DNA from 4 places in the Streptomyces sp. 1331.2 genome. Region 4 is predicted to be linked to each of the others. Evidence: riboswitches for the same ligand, from Rfam matches in the RefSeq annotation. Region 4 holds a riboswitch; each other region holds the start of a gene.
The links. A riboswitch is a leader RNA that binds a small molecule or an ion and turns the genes downstream of it on or off. The one in region 4 is predicted to bind cyclic di-AMP.
Positions count from the first base shown of each region.

Region 1 (3,188 bases), 2.5 Mb from region 4:
CCGGGTCCGGGGTGCCGGGGGCGGCCTGGGCGCTGCCGCTGGTCGCGACACCCAGCGCGGTGGTGGCGGCCGCCGTCAGCACCAGCGCACGGGCGAGCAGTTGGGAACGGCGGTGCACGGGCATGGCGGCAGCAGCTCCAATCCTGCGGTTCGGCCCCGCCGCCGCACTGCGGGCGGCCGTCGAGCGGGAGTCCGGTGGCAGACGTTAGCGAGTCCGGGCAAGCGAGTCCAAACCCCTCCCGACCCGAATATTTGACCCGTAATCGGACATCGGCCCGAACCGCGGACAAAGCCGCAGGCCCGGCCTTCCCTGACGGAAGACCGGGCCTGGCGGCGTCGGGCGGGAGTCAGACCCGCACGATGGAGGTCAGCGGCATGTTGGTGACGGCCTCGTAGCGGACGCTGGCACCCGGCTTGGGCGCGTGCAGCACCTGGCCGTTGCCCGCGTAGATGCCGACGTGGTGGGCGTCGCTGTAGAAGATCAGCAGGTCGCCGGGCTGGGCCTGGGACAGGTCGGTGCCGATCCGGGTGCCGGCGTTGGCCTGCTCCTGCGAGGTGCGCGGCAGCGAGACGCCGACCTGGTTGAACGACCAGACCATCAGACCGGAGCAGTCGAAGGAGCCCGGGCCCACGGCGCCGTAGACGTACGGGCTGCCGATCTTCGAGGCGGCGACGGACAGTGCAGCGGCACCGCGGGAGCTGCCGGGCGCGGCCGGCTTGACGACCGGCGAGGCCGGGCTCGTGGCGATGTCGCCGCGGCTGTTGTCGCGCGAGGCGCGGTCCGCGGCCTGCTGCTGGGCCTTGGCGGCGTCGGCCTGGGCCTTGGCGTCCGCGGCGGCCTTGTCCTCGGCCGCCTTCAGCGCCGCGCGCTCCTGGTCGGTGAGGGTGTTGAGCAGGGCCTGGGCGGCGTTCAGCTTCTTCTGGACCTCGTCCTTGGAGGCCTTCAGCTGCTGGGTGGTGGACTCCAGCTCGGCGAGCTTGCCCTGGGCCTCGGTGCGGTCCTGGTCCAGCTTGCGCTGCTGCTCCTGGAGCTGCTTCAGCTGATTCCTCTGGGTGTCACCGGCCTGGTTCAGCGCACCGGCCTGGTTGAGGAAGTTGTCCGGGCTGGAGGAGAACATCAGCTGGACGGTCGGGGATATGCCGCCGTTGCGGTACTGCTCCCCGGCGATCTCGGCGAGGCCGCCCTGCAGATCGGTCACCTGGGCCTGCTGGCGGGCCACCTGGTCCTGCAGACCGGAGACCTGCTTCTCCAGCGTCTGCTGCTTCTCCTGGGCGGCGTTGTACTGCTCGGTCGCCACCTCGGCCTGCTCGTTGAGCTGGTCGACCTGCTCCTTGACCTGGTCCTTGGTCGGCTGCGGGTCGGCGTGCGCGCCGGACTGCGCGGAGAGGGCGACGGCTGCGGCGGCGACACCGGTCAGGATCGAGACCCGGGCACGGCCTGCTGGCTTGGGACGACGATGGGACGCCACGAAGGCGGACTCCTTCTTCCTGCGTCCGCCTACCGGGTGAGCTGACGGGTTCGGGCCGGAAGCATGCCCTACGACGCCTCACGGCCGTTCTACCGGCCGACCTGGCGCCGATTCACCCCGGAGGAACGTGGTTCCCCGGCTCCGCTCCGCAGCGCCCCCGACCACTGGGCTCCCCTGTCGGGCAGTCGCTTCGACCTGCCCCGCTGCCTCGCGAACTCGGCGGTAACCACCGCCGCCACCCGGGCTGGGTGATCGACAGTGCGGTGGTTCGGGGCACGACCCTAGTAACTGAACCGTGATCGGTTCAAATCCTTGTCAGAAAAAAGACGGAAGATTACCCAAGTTCTCTTGTGAAAATGACCGATGGTGATCGCTGCCGTACGCAAGGCTGATCAGGTCTCACCAGTCGGTCGCAAAACGACGGAAAGCCGCGCGCCACCCCCGACCGGAGGTGGCGCGGATCACAGGGCCGAAACCCGGGCCCCTTCGGCGTGTCGGGCCGTCAGACCCGGCGGATCGTGTTGATCGGCATCGCGTCGGCCTTCATCACCTTCACCACGTCACCGGTGTGCGGCGCGTGGACCACCATGCCGTTGCCGATGTACATCCCGACGTGGTGCATGTCGCCGCCGTAGACGACCAGGTCGCCCGGCTGCGCCGCGGCCAGCCCGGGCACGGCGGTGCCGTAGTGGCCCTGCTCCTGCGAGGTGCGCGGCAGCGAGACGCCGGCCTGCCCGTACGCCCAGACCATCAGGCCCGAGCAGTCGAAGGTGGTGGACCCGGTGGCGCCCCACACGTACGCGGAGCCCTGCTTGCTCATCGCCTTGGACACCGCGACGGCCGCGTAACCGCTGGCCGGCGGCAGGCTGCTGAGGTCGACCCGGTCGCTGCCGCGCGAGGCGCGGTCGTCCTGCGCCTGCTGCGCCTTCAGCGCCGCGCGCTCGGCGGAGCTGAGCGAGTTCAGCAGGTCCTGGGCGGCCTTCAGCTTGGTGTTGACGTCCGACTTGGCCTGGTTCAGGTCCTTGGTGGTGGAGTCCAGCGAGGCCAGCACCGCGGCCGCCTCGGCCTTCTCCTGGTCCAGCCGGCGCTGCTGCTCCAACAGCCCCTTGAGCGCCTCGGCCTGGGTGGTGCTGGCCTGCTGGACGGTGGAGGCCTTCTCCAGGTAGCCGGACGGGTCGGAGGAGAGCATCAGCTGGACGGACGGGTCGATGCCGCCGGTGCGGTACTGCTCGCCCGCCACCTCGGCCAGGCCGCCCTGCAGCTGGGTCATCTGCTCCTGGCTGCGGGCCACCTGGTCCTGCAGCTGGTCGGCCTGCTTGCGCAGCTGGTCGGCCCGCTCCTTGGCGCCGTTGTACTTCTCCGCCGCCTGCTCCTGCTCCTGCTGGAGCTGGTCGATCTGCGCCTTGACGTCCGTCGTGTTCGGCTGCGGCGCGGCGTGCGCGGCCACCTGGGCGGAGAGCGCGACCGCGGTCGCAGCCGCAGCAGTGAGCACGGAGACTCGCGCGCGGCTCGGCTGCTTGGGACGGCGGTGGGAGGCCAAGGGCCCGGCTCCTTCTTCCATCGGACTCACCCGATCGGACGAGATTCCGGAAAATAGGTTTGACGCCAGACCCTAGTGAAGATCTAACCGATTTGCCACTCCCCCAAAGGCGTGAAGTCCGTTTCCCACACTGACTTCACCGGAAGCGCACACCGTCGCGAAACCCGCACCGACCAGCC
Region 1 covers NZ_OBMJ01000001.1:5,523,378-5,526,565, reverse strand. Annotated here, with positions in the region: gene CRP52_RS23770 (C40 family peptidase) at 1-124, opposite strand, end outside; gene CRP52_RS23765 (C40 family peptidase) at 348-1,469, opposite strand; cyclic di-AMP (ydaO/yuaA leader) riboswitch at 1,480-1,633, opposite strand; gene CRP52_RS23760 (C40 family peptidase) at 1,972-3,009, opposite strand.
Region 1: linked by a shared signal. The riboswitch ahead of CRP52_RS23765 (C40 family peptidase) and the one ahead of CRP52_RS40465 (LysM peptidoglycan-binding domain-containing protein) in region 4 are both predicted to bind cyclic di-AMP.

Region 2 (3,188 bases), 2.0 Mb from region 4:
GACATGATGGCGCTCGGGGCGATCCGGGCGGTGCGCCAGCGGGGGCTGTCGGTGCCGCAGGACGTCTCGGTGGTCGGCTTCGACGACTCGCCGCTGATCGCCTTCACCGAGCCGCCGTTGACCACGATCCGGCAGCCGGTCGAGGCGATGGCCACGGCGGCGGTGGATGCGCTGCTGGAGGAGGTCGGCGGGAACGCCGCCCAGCGCGGCGAGTTCATGTTCCAGCCGGAGCTGGTGATGCGCGGGTCCACCGGGGCCTGCGCGCGCTGAGCCGCCGGTCGGGAGGTCCGGTCGGAGGCGGGTGTGCGGCCTGCCGACGACCGGGGGCAGGGCCCAAGTGAAGGGCCCCGGAGGGCAGTTGCGCTCCGGGGCCCTTCGGCGTGCGTCGGTTCAGCCCTCCTGGGCGGTCAGGCGGTCGGCGGTGAGGCGGTGGCCGTCGGCGGCTTCGCCGGTACGGCTCTCGGTGCGGCGGCCGCGGGCCAGGTAGTCCCGCAGGATCAGCTCGACGGCGTCCTGCGGGCTCTTGGTGCCGGAGAGCATCATCGCGTCGATCGCTAGGTTCGCGTCGAGCGTGACGGTGACCTGGGCCATGTGACTCCTCCTCGGGTGCGAAGCAGCAGCATGCCCGCTGGGAGCCGGGTTTGACCACGGGATACGCCGGAACCCCCGGGGAGAGTGGTCGGACTCTCCCCGGGGGTGTGGGCGGTCGGCGCTCAGCGGTCGGCGGTCGGCGGTCAGCCGTCAGCCGCTCACCGTCCTCAGACGCGGCCGGCGAAGTCCGGCGCCCAGTTGGCGATGGTCTGCTCGCGGACGCCCGCGCTCGGGTTGGCGGCCTCGACGTACTTGCCGCCGCCGACGTAGATGGCGACGTGGTAGACGCCCGAGTCCTGGCCGTTGTTGGACCAGAACAGCAGGTCGCCCGGCTGCAGGCTGTCCAGCGAGACGTGGGTGCTGGCAGCGGCCTGGTCGGCGGCGACGCGCGGGATGGAGACGCCCGCGGCGCGCAGCGCGGCCTGGGTCAGGCCGGAGCAGTCCCAGCCGCCGTTACCGGTGCCGCCGTAGACGTAGGCCTGGCCGACCTTGGACTCGGCGAAGGAGACCGCGGCGGCCATGCTGCCGGTGGCGGTCTGCGCCGGGGCGGCCGGCTTGGCGGCCGGGGTCTGGGTCTGCGCGGCCGGCTTGGCGTTCACGGAACCGCCGTTCGCGGACTGACCCGACTTCTGCGAGCGGTTGAACCAGCTGAACTCCGAACCGGAGGTGGCCGAGGAGGACTGGTCGGCCGAGGCCGACGGCTGGGCCTGGCCACGGTCGCCGAAGGACAGGTGCTGGCCCGGGTAGATGGTGTCCGGGCCGTCGGCCAGGGTGGCGCGGTTGAGCTCGTAGAGCCGCTGCCAGCCGCCCTGGACGTTGTGCTTGTCGGCGATCGAGGACAGCCAGTCGCCCGCGACCACGGTGTAGTCGTCGCTCTGGGCCTGCTGCTGGTGCTTCTGGGCCCAGTTGCCGGCGGCGGAGTCCGTGGTGGCCTGGGCGTCGTCCTGGGCGGGCGCGGCCGGCTTGGCGGGCTTCGCGGCCGGGGCCTGGGTCGGCTTCGCGGCCGGAGCGGCCGGAGCGGCCGGAGCGGCCGGCTTGGCGGCGGCCGAGGTGTCGACGGCGGCCGGGGCGCCGCCCTTGGTCAGGCCGGCCTGGACCGAGCAGACGGGCCAGGCGCCCGGGCCCTGCGAGGCGAGGACCTTCTCGGCGACGGCGATCTGCTGGTCCTTGGTGGCCTGGTTGGCCTGCGGGGCGTACGCGGTGCCGCCGAAGGCCGCCCAGGTGCTGGAGGTGAACTGGAGGCCGCCGTAGAAGCCGTTGCCGGTGTTGATGCTCCAGTTGCCGCTGCTCTCGCACTGGGCGACCTTGTCCCAGGTGGCGACGGAGGCGGCGGAGGCGTTGCCCGACACGAGGCAGGGGACGGTGAGGCCGACGCCCGCGACGCCGATGGCGGCGATCACGCGGCGGGTGCGGCCGGACAGACGGGTGCCGTTGGTGGGAAGCATGAAGACGCAGTCCTCTCCCACGCCTGCGAGGTGAGCTGTCGGATTCGGGCTGGAGTTGCCCGGCCGCGCATGCGCGGCTTCACCCCTAGCCCTGGACCGTTCCGGAGAGCGGTCCGGGGCGACTTACCTGTGGGTCCCCCGCTCCTGCCGTGGTGCGTTTTCGCGCTACCAGACACCCGACGGCAGGACTCGGCGTTGCGGATGAACTGGGTCCGTGTGGTCACGAACGGGGAGCACGTTAAGCAGACTTAAGTTCAAACTGCAAACACCTGTGACCCTCATCACGGTTTAGCGGGAATCACCAAAACGACGGGATTTCATGATCGGAAATGATCGTTTTTCGGCAATATCGTTGCGGATATGCACAACTGTCTCCGCCTCAGGAAGAGTGTGACGGCGCGTCGAAGCGCGGAACGGCGCATGCGTCGAGCCGGGGGAGGGGAGGTGATTCGAGCGCCTGAGGGGCCGCAGAGCAATTACCTGCAAATGACACCAGATCGGACATTCCTCTTTATTGCCTTCTTAACTCCCGTACGGAACAAGGGGAGCAAAGCGAAGGGCCCGGAACGGAAGCCGCTCCAGGCCCTTCGTGCGCACCGGCGGGCGCGCGGTGTCCATTACCGCTCGAACGACTCCCGGCCGGCCGCGTGGGCGCCGCGAGCGCCCTCCACGGTGCCCTCGGCCTCGGCGGCGGCCGCGGCCTCAGCCTCGGCCCGCGCGAGCTCCTCCGCGGACGGCACGGGCAGCGCGGCCAGGTAGGTGGAGGCGATCAGCTGGCCGACGGCCGGGTACGCGCCCAGCGGCGCGGCCGACGGGCAGCCGGTCTCCTCGGCGGCCGTGGCGAGCAGCTCGGAGTCGGCCTCCGGTCCGATCACCAGGGGGGCCAGCGCGGGGCGCTGCGAGCCGGTCTCCTTGAGGTGGTCGACGGCCGCGGCCACCGAGCCGGGCACGTCGAGGGCCGCGGCCACGACCGGGACGGCCAGCCGGGCCGCCAGCAGCACGCCGGTGATGCCGGCCGCGGCGGCGGCGTCCTCGCCGCCGGCGGTGGTCAGGACCACGCCGTCCGCGGCGGTCGCGATGGCGAACAGCCGGGCCCGGTCGGCGCGGGCCAGCCCGGCCTCGGAGAGCCGCACGTGGACGGCCTCGGCGAGC
Region 2 covers NZ_OBMJ01000001.1:1,020,530-1,023,717, reverse strand. Annotated here, with positions in the region: gene CRP52_RS04415 (LacI family DNA-binding transcriptional regulator) at 1-270, shown strand, start outside; gene CRP52_RS04410 (hypothetical protein) at 391-591, opposite strand; gene CRP52_RS40355 (transglycosylase family protein) at 759-2,036, opposite strand; cyclic di-AMP (ydaO/yuaA leader) riboswitch at 2,044-2,211, opposite strand; gene CRP52_RS04400 (hypothetical protein) at 2,654-3,188, opposite strand, start outside.
Region 2: linked by a shared signal. The riboswitch ahead of CRP52_RS40355 (transglycosylase family protein) and the one ahead of CRP52_RS40465 (LysM peptidoglycan-binding domain-containing protein) in region 4 are both predicted to bind cyclic di-AMP.

Region 3 (3,188 bases), 1.8 Mb from region 4:
GTGGTACTGCCCCGCGCACACCGAGAGGTTGAGGATCAGGTACGCCGACCAGGTGGCGCCGACGCCCTTGCCGTCCGAGAAGACCTTGACGCCGTTGACGTACCAGTCCACCGAGGTGGCGCCGTAGTAGGTACCGATGGTCACCCACTGGTCCTTCGCGATGGCGCTCGCGTCGGTGTAGTACTTCGGGTTGCCGGGGTTGACGTGGTTGGTCAGCTCCAGCAGGTTCGGGTTGTCGGGGTGGTACTCGAAGGAGTCGATCTCCCCGTTGCCGTTCTTCCAGGTCCACAGGGCCGGCCAGGCGCCGCTGCCGGCGGGCAGCTTGACCCGGGTCTCGGCGTAGTCGCCGGTCTTGACCTGGAAGCCCTCGCTGGAGCCCTCGGTGGTCAGGAATCCGGTGTTCCAGGACTGCTTGCCGTTCTCCAGGGCCGGGCCGCCGGAGGTGGCGGTGAAGGTGGCGACCCCGTTGGCGACGCTGACGTTGTTCTTGTTCAGCCAGTCCAGCTTGTTGTCGTCCGGGTTGTGGTTGCCGTACTTGTACGCGGTGCTCTTGTCGCCGACCCAGCGCTGGCCCCAGCTGATCGGGCTGGTGAACTCGTCGGACCAGGTCAGCGACTTGCCGGCGACCGGGGAGGACGGCGCCGGGGTGGTCGGGGCAGCCGTGGCGCTCGGGGTCGGCGTCGCGCTCGGGGTCGGCGTCGCGCTCGGGGTCGACGTGGCGCTGGGGGTGGCGGTCGGCGTGCTGGTCGGCGTGGCCGTCGGGGACGGGGTCGGCGTGGCCGTCCCGGAGGCCGAGACCACCAGCTGCTGCGCCGGCAGGTTGTGCCAGGCGCCGCCGAGGTCCTGCCAGAAGCCGAACTGGCTGTACGTCCCGGCGGGCAGGGTGCGCGCACCGCTGGTGAAGTTCACCCCGCTCGGGCAGATCTGCACGTTGGAGGCGTTGCCGGGGAAGTCCAGGTTGGTGCCGCGCGCGTCGCGCACACCCACGCCCACGGTCTTCGCGGTGAAGCACGCCGAGGAGTGCAGACCGAGCGAGGCGGTGGTGGCCTGGCCCGCGACCATGGTGGCGGGGCCGAGGCGGTCCTGGGTGACGGTCGGCGCGGTGGCCGCCTGGGCGCCGGTGACGGACGGCAGTCCGAACAGGCCGGAGCCACCGATGGCGAGCGCGCCGGTCGCGGCGAGGGCGGCGTTGCGGCCGCGGTGGGAGGGGCGGGCGTGGCGCGGCGCACGACGCCGGGCAGCGGCAGGCTGGGGCATGGGGTGACCTCTGCGACGCCTGCGAGGTTAGCTGTCGGGTTCGGGCTGCAGTTGGCCCGGCCGTCTGTGGAGCGGCTTCACCCCTAGCCACGGCCGTACGAGGAACGCACGGACCGGGCGCCGACCTTGGTTCCCCCGCTCCTGTCCGCTCCGGTGCTCGGTGACCCGCCGGCGGGTGGACAGGACTCGGCGTCCCGGCGGCGGGGTCCGCGTGGGCGGACGACCGTTGCAGGCTAGGCAGGCCGTACGTGAACGGACAACTCCCTCGGGCCGGTTGTCGTGCAGCTCACAGTGGTGTCGATCAACGACACTGTGTGGCGGGCGAGTTGATCAAGTCCCGCGGCCGGGGCGCGGCGCCGGTGGTCTCGTCGAGGCCGCCGGGGGTGTCGGCCGGACGCGGCGGTGGCGGACCGTACCGTGGCAAAGATCTGACCGAGTGCACCCGGTCGGATAAATTGGAGGCCGGAGATCTTCCGCAGTGCACAAGAGCACCGAACCCGGAAACGAGGAGCCGCCCCACCATGACCGCGTCCCTGCCCGCCTTCGCCGGCCGCACCTACCTCTTCCGGGCCGACAACGGCGCGGCCTTCCGCAACACCTACTCGGCCGACGGCACCCGGCTGCGCTGGGAGGGCCTCGGCGAGTCCGCGGGCCAGTGGGAGGACGTACGGCTGCACGTCGCCGAGGTCGCGCCGAAGGTCTACTTCGTCAGCTGGACGGAGCAGAGCGGGATCACCGTCAGCCATGTGATGGACCTCGACAAGCTGACGGTGCGCGCCTTCTGGACCTTCGAGGGCGAGGGCGGCCGGGTCGGCGAGCTGCACGCCGGGACGCTGGAGCAGGTGGCCTGAGCCTGAAACGGCCCGAGGACGCTCAGACGGTCTGGTTCGGCACCTTGAGGTGCTGGGAGAGCCACTCCAGCGAGGACGGCAGCAGCGCGCTCCACGTCTCGAAGTTGTGGCCGCCGTTCTCCAGCATGCTGTACGAGACCTTCATCGGGCTCTGCACCGCGTCGACGAAGGCCTCGGTCTCCTGGCGGTAGCTGCCGTCGCCCTTCTTCGTGCCGGCCAGCAGCACGGACACCTTCGGCTGCGGCAGGTTCTTCAGCCGCCACATCAGGTTGGCCTCGTCGCGGCGCTGCTTGCTGCCGCCGAACAGGTCGCCGGTGGTCGGGTCGTCGGCGGCGTCGTAGTAGGCGGAGAGGGCGACGGCGGTCGGGAAGACGTCCGGGTGGCGCATGGCCAGCTTGAGCGCGCAGTAGCCGCCCGTCGAGTTGCCCATGAAGGCCCAGGCCTGCGGATCGGACGAGACCCGGAAGCTGGCCTGGATCGCCGAGGGCACGTCCTTGGTGAAGTACGTGTCCGACTGCGGGCCGTTGGGGATGTCCTCGCACTCGGTGTCCTGCGGCAGGGCGGGCGAGGGACGCACCAGGACCATGACGGTCGGCTGCATCCGGCCCTCCTGCAGCAGCTTGAGCGCCGCGCCGGGGTAGTTGAAGCGGGTGATCAGGTTCTCGGCGATTCCTGGGAATCCGGTGCTCACGATCACGGCCGGGAACTGCTTCTGTGCGTACTCCGGCTGGAAGTACTGCGGGGGCAGGTAGACGTAGCCCTCGGTGGACAGCCGGCTGACCGCGCCGTCGATCCGGACCTTGCGGATCTCACCGGACTGGCCCGGCTCGCGGCCCATCGCGCCGCCACCCTTGACCGAGGCGTGGCCGATCGTCTCCACCAGCAGGCGGCCGGAGGCGTCCGCCTTGTTGTGGATCACCACCGGGCCGGTGTCACCGGTGCCCAGCAGGTCGCCCCAACTGCTGTAGAAGGCGAAGTAGTTGTTCGCGACGAGGCCGAGCGCGGCGAGCACCGCCAGCTGGGTGGCGAGCAGCGCACCGATCCGGCCGAGCACCGCCTGCCAGCTCTTCCGGGCGAGTC
Region 3 covers NZ_OBMJ01000001.1:1,220,120-1,223,307, forward strand. Annotated here, with positions in the region: gene CRP52_RS05225 (glycoside hydrolase family 16 protein) at 1-1,257, opposite strand, end outside; cyclic di-AMP (ydaO/yuaA leader) riboswitch at 1,259-1,423, opposite strand; gene CRP52_RS05230 (MoaF-related domain-containing protein) at 1,779-2,108, shown strand; gene CRP52_RS05235 (alpha/beta hydrolase) at 2,131-3,188, opposite strand, start outside.
Region 3: linked by a shared signal. The riboswitch ahead of CRP52_RS05225 (glycoside hydrolase family 16 protein) and the one ahead of CRP52_RS40465 (LysM peptidoglycan-binding domain-containing protein) in region 4 are both predicted to bind cyclic di-AMP.

Region 4 (3,188 bases):
GCTCGACGCCTCCGCGCCGCAGCTGTTCACCTGGGAGTTCGCCGCCGATCCGTACCCCGCCTACGCCTGGCTGCGCGAGCACGCCCCGGTGCACCGGACGACGCTGCCGAGCGGGGTGGAGGCCTGGCTGGTGACCAGGTACGCGGATGCCCGGCAGGCGCTCGCGGACGGCCGGCTGTCGAAGAACCCGGCGCACCACAGCGAGCAGGCGCACCGCACCGGCCGGGTGGGCATCCCGGGGGAGCGGCAGGCGGACCTGATGACCCACCTGTTGAACATCGACCCGCCGGACCACACCCGGCTGCGCCGGCTGGTGTCGAAGGCGTTCACCCCGCGCCGGGTGGCCGAGTTCGAGCCGCGGGTGCAGCAGCTCACGGACCGGCTGATCGACGGCTTCGCGCAGCGCGGTTCGGCGGACCTGATCCACGAGTTCGCGTTCCCGCTCCCCATCTACGCGATCTGCGACATGTTGGGCGTGCCGGCGGAGGACCAGGACGACTTCCGCGACTGGGCCGGGATGATGATCCGGCACGGCGGCGGTCAACGCGGTGGCGTGGGGCGGGCGGTGAAGCGGATGCGGGCGTACCTGCTGGAGCTGATCCACCGCAAGCGCGCGGACCTCGGGGACGACCTGATCTCGGGCCTGATCCGGGCGAGCGACCACGGCGAGCACCTGACGGAGAACGAGGCCGCGGCGATGGCCTTCATCCTGCTCTTCGCCGGCTTCGAGACGACGGTGAACCTGATCGGGAACGGGACGTACGCGCTGCTGCGCAACCCGGAGCAGCGCCGCCTGCTGCAGGAGTCGGTGGCGCGCGGCGAGCGGGGGCTGCTGGACACCGGGATCGAGGAACTCCTGCGCTACGACGGGCCGGTGGAGCTGGCGACCTGGCGGTTCGCGACGCGGCCGTTGGCCATCGGCGGGGTGGACATCCCGGTGGGCGATCCGGTGCTGGTGGTGTTGGCGGCGGCGGACCGCGATCCGGCCCGGTTCGCGGACGAGAACACCCTGGACCTGGCCCGAACGGACAATCCCCATCTGGGGTTCGGGCACGGCATCCACTACTGCATCGGCGCCCCGCTGGCCCGTTTGGAGGGGCGTGCCGCGCTGGCCACGCTGCTTTCCCGGTTGCCCGATCTGCGGCTCGCGGAGAGTCCGGAGAATCTGCGCTGGCGGGGTGGTCTGATCATGCGTGGGCTGCGGGAACTTCCGGTCGAATTCACGCCGGAGAGCCGGTCCCCGCACGCGCCGCCGGCGGCCTCGACACGCTGACGCGGTGTCGCCGACGGGCCCTCGACGGCGGTATGAACGCCCATCAAACCGGACATAGCGACGCCGTTGGTAGGCGATCGGCCACGCGCCGTAATTTCTGTGTGATATCTGCGATATGAGCTTGTGATCGGTCTGATGTTCTGTCTACTCTCCCTGGAGTTCGCAGCTGCGGACCTCGTGCGCGGAACGCCGAATCCTGCCCGCCGCGTCACGGGAAACCGACCAGAACCCTGGGCAGGGGCGGGGGAACCAGGTTTGTTGCCGTCCTCCCACGGCTTGGGGTGAAGCCGCCCGAGCGGAATCTTTTCCGCACACGGCGGCCGGGCCACCTCCCGGTCCGAACCCGACAGCTCACCTCGCAGGCGTGCGGAGAGGGACCTCTTCATGCTGCTCGTTGGAACTGGCCGTCACCGTCGTCGTACCCAGGCCGAGAAGGCCATCGCCGTCGCCGGTGTGGCCGGCGTCGGACTCGCACTGCCGCTCCTCACCGCCACCGGCGCCTCCGCCGCCCCGGCCTCCACCTGGGACTCCGTCGCCCAGTGCGAGAGCGGCGGCAACTGGAGCATCAACACCGGCAACGGCTTCTACGGCGGCCTGCAGTTCACCTCCGGCACCTGGAAGGCGTACGGCGGCACCGCGTACGCGCCGCAGGCCAACCAGGCCAGCAAGGGTCAGCAGATCGCCGTCGCCGAGAAGGTGCTCGCCTCGCAGGGCCCGGGCGCCTGGCCGGTCTGCTCGCAGAAGGCCGGTCTGACCAAGGGCGGCGCCCCGGCCTCGGTGGACACCTCCGCGGACGCCAAGCCGCAGTCCGCCGCCAAGCAGCAGACCCCCCAGCAGACCGCCAAACCGCAGGCCGCGAAGCCCGCCGCCAAGTCGGCCCAGAAGCCGGTGCAGCAGTACACGCCGAAGCACGCCGCCCCCCAGCAGGCCGAGAAGCCCGTCGAGCAGTCGGCGCCGCAGTACACGCCGAAGCACGCCGCTCCCCAGCAGGCCGCGCCGGCGTCCGGCCACGACTACACCGTCCGCTCCGGCGACACGCTGTCGACGATCGCCGCCGCCCAGGGCGTGTCCGGCGGCTGGCAGGAGCTGTACGCGCAGAACCACGCCACCGTCGGCGGCGACCCGGACCTGATCCTGCCCGGCCAGGTGCTGCACCTCGGCTGAGCCGAGCCGCCCGGGCCGACCCGCCCGGGCCGTCCCCCGGCGCGACGCGCGGAGGGAGCCGGTACGTCCGGCCCCCTCCGTCCGCGTTCGTCGGCCTCGTCCGCCCCGGTGCGACGAAGCTGGGACAAGCAGGTGAACTACCGGTGCGTAGCGGGGCCACACGCTGAGACGGAACCGAGGCCGACGTGGCCCCGGGAGCCCGGGCGGCTAGGCTCTGGTCCGTAACGACTCCGCAATCGTCCCGCCGACAGCACCAGCGTCAGCCGGACCTGCTTCCGCAAGGAGATGCCTCGTGCCGTCCATCGATGTCGTCGTAGCCCGTGAGATCCTCGACTCGCGCGGCAACCCCACGGTCGAGGTCGAGGTCGGCCTCGACGACGGCAGCACGGGTCGTGCCGCTGTCCCGTCGGGTGCCTCCACCGGTGCCTTCGAGGCGCTGGAGCTGCGCGACGGTGACAAGAACCGCTACTTCGGCAAGGGCGTCGAGAAGGCCGTCCTGGCCGTCATCGAGCAGATCGGCCCGGAGCTGGTCGGCTACGACGCCACCGAGCAGCGCCTGATCGACCAGGCCATGCTCGACCTGGACGCCACCCCGGACAAGTCCTCGCTCGGCGCCAACGCCATCCTGGGCGTCTCGCTGGCCGTCGCGCACGCCGCCTCCGAGGCCAGCGACCTGCCGCTGTTCCGCTACCTGGGCGGCCCGAACGCGCACGTCCTGCCGGTCCCGATGATGAACATCCTCAACGGCGGC
Region 4 covers NZ_OBMJ01000001.1:2,982,542-2,985,729, reverse strand. Annotated here, with positions in the region: gene CRP52_RS12555 (cytochrome P450 family protein) at 1-1,273, shown strand, start outside; cyclic di-AMP (ydaO/yuaA leader) riboswitch at 1,484-1,652, shown strand; gene CRP52_RS40465 (LysM peptidoglycan-binding domain-containing protein) at 1,658-2,437, shown strand; gene eno (phosphopyruvate hydratase) at 2,730-3,188, shown strand, end outside.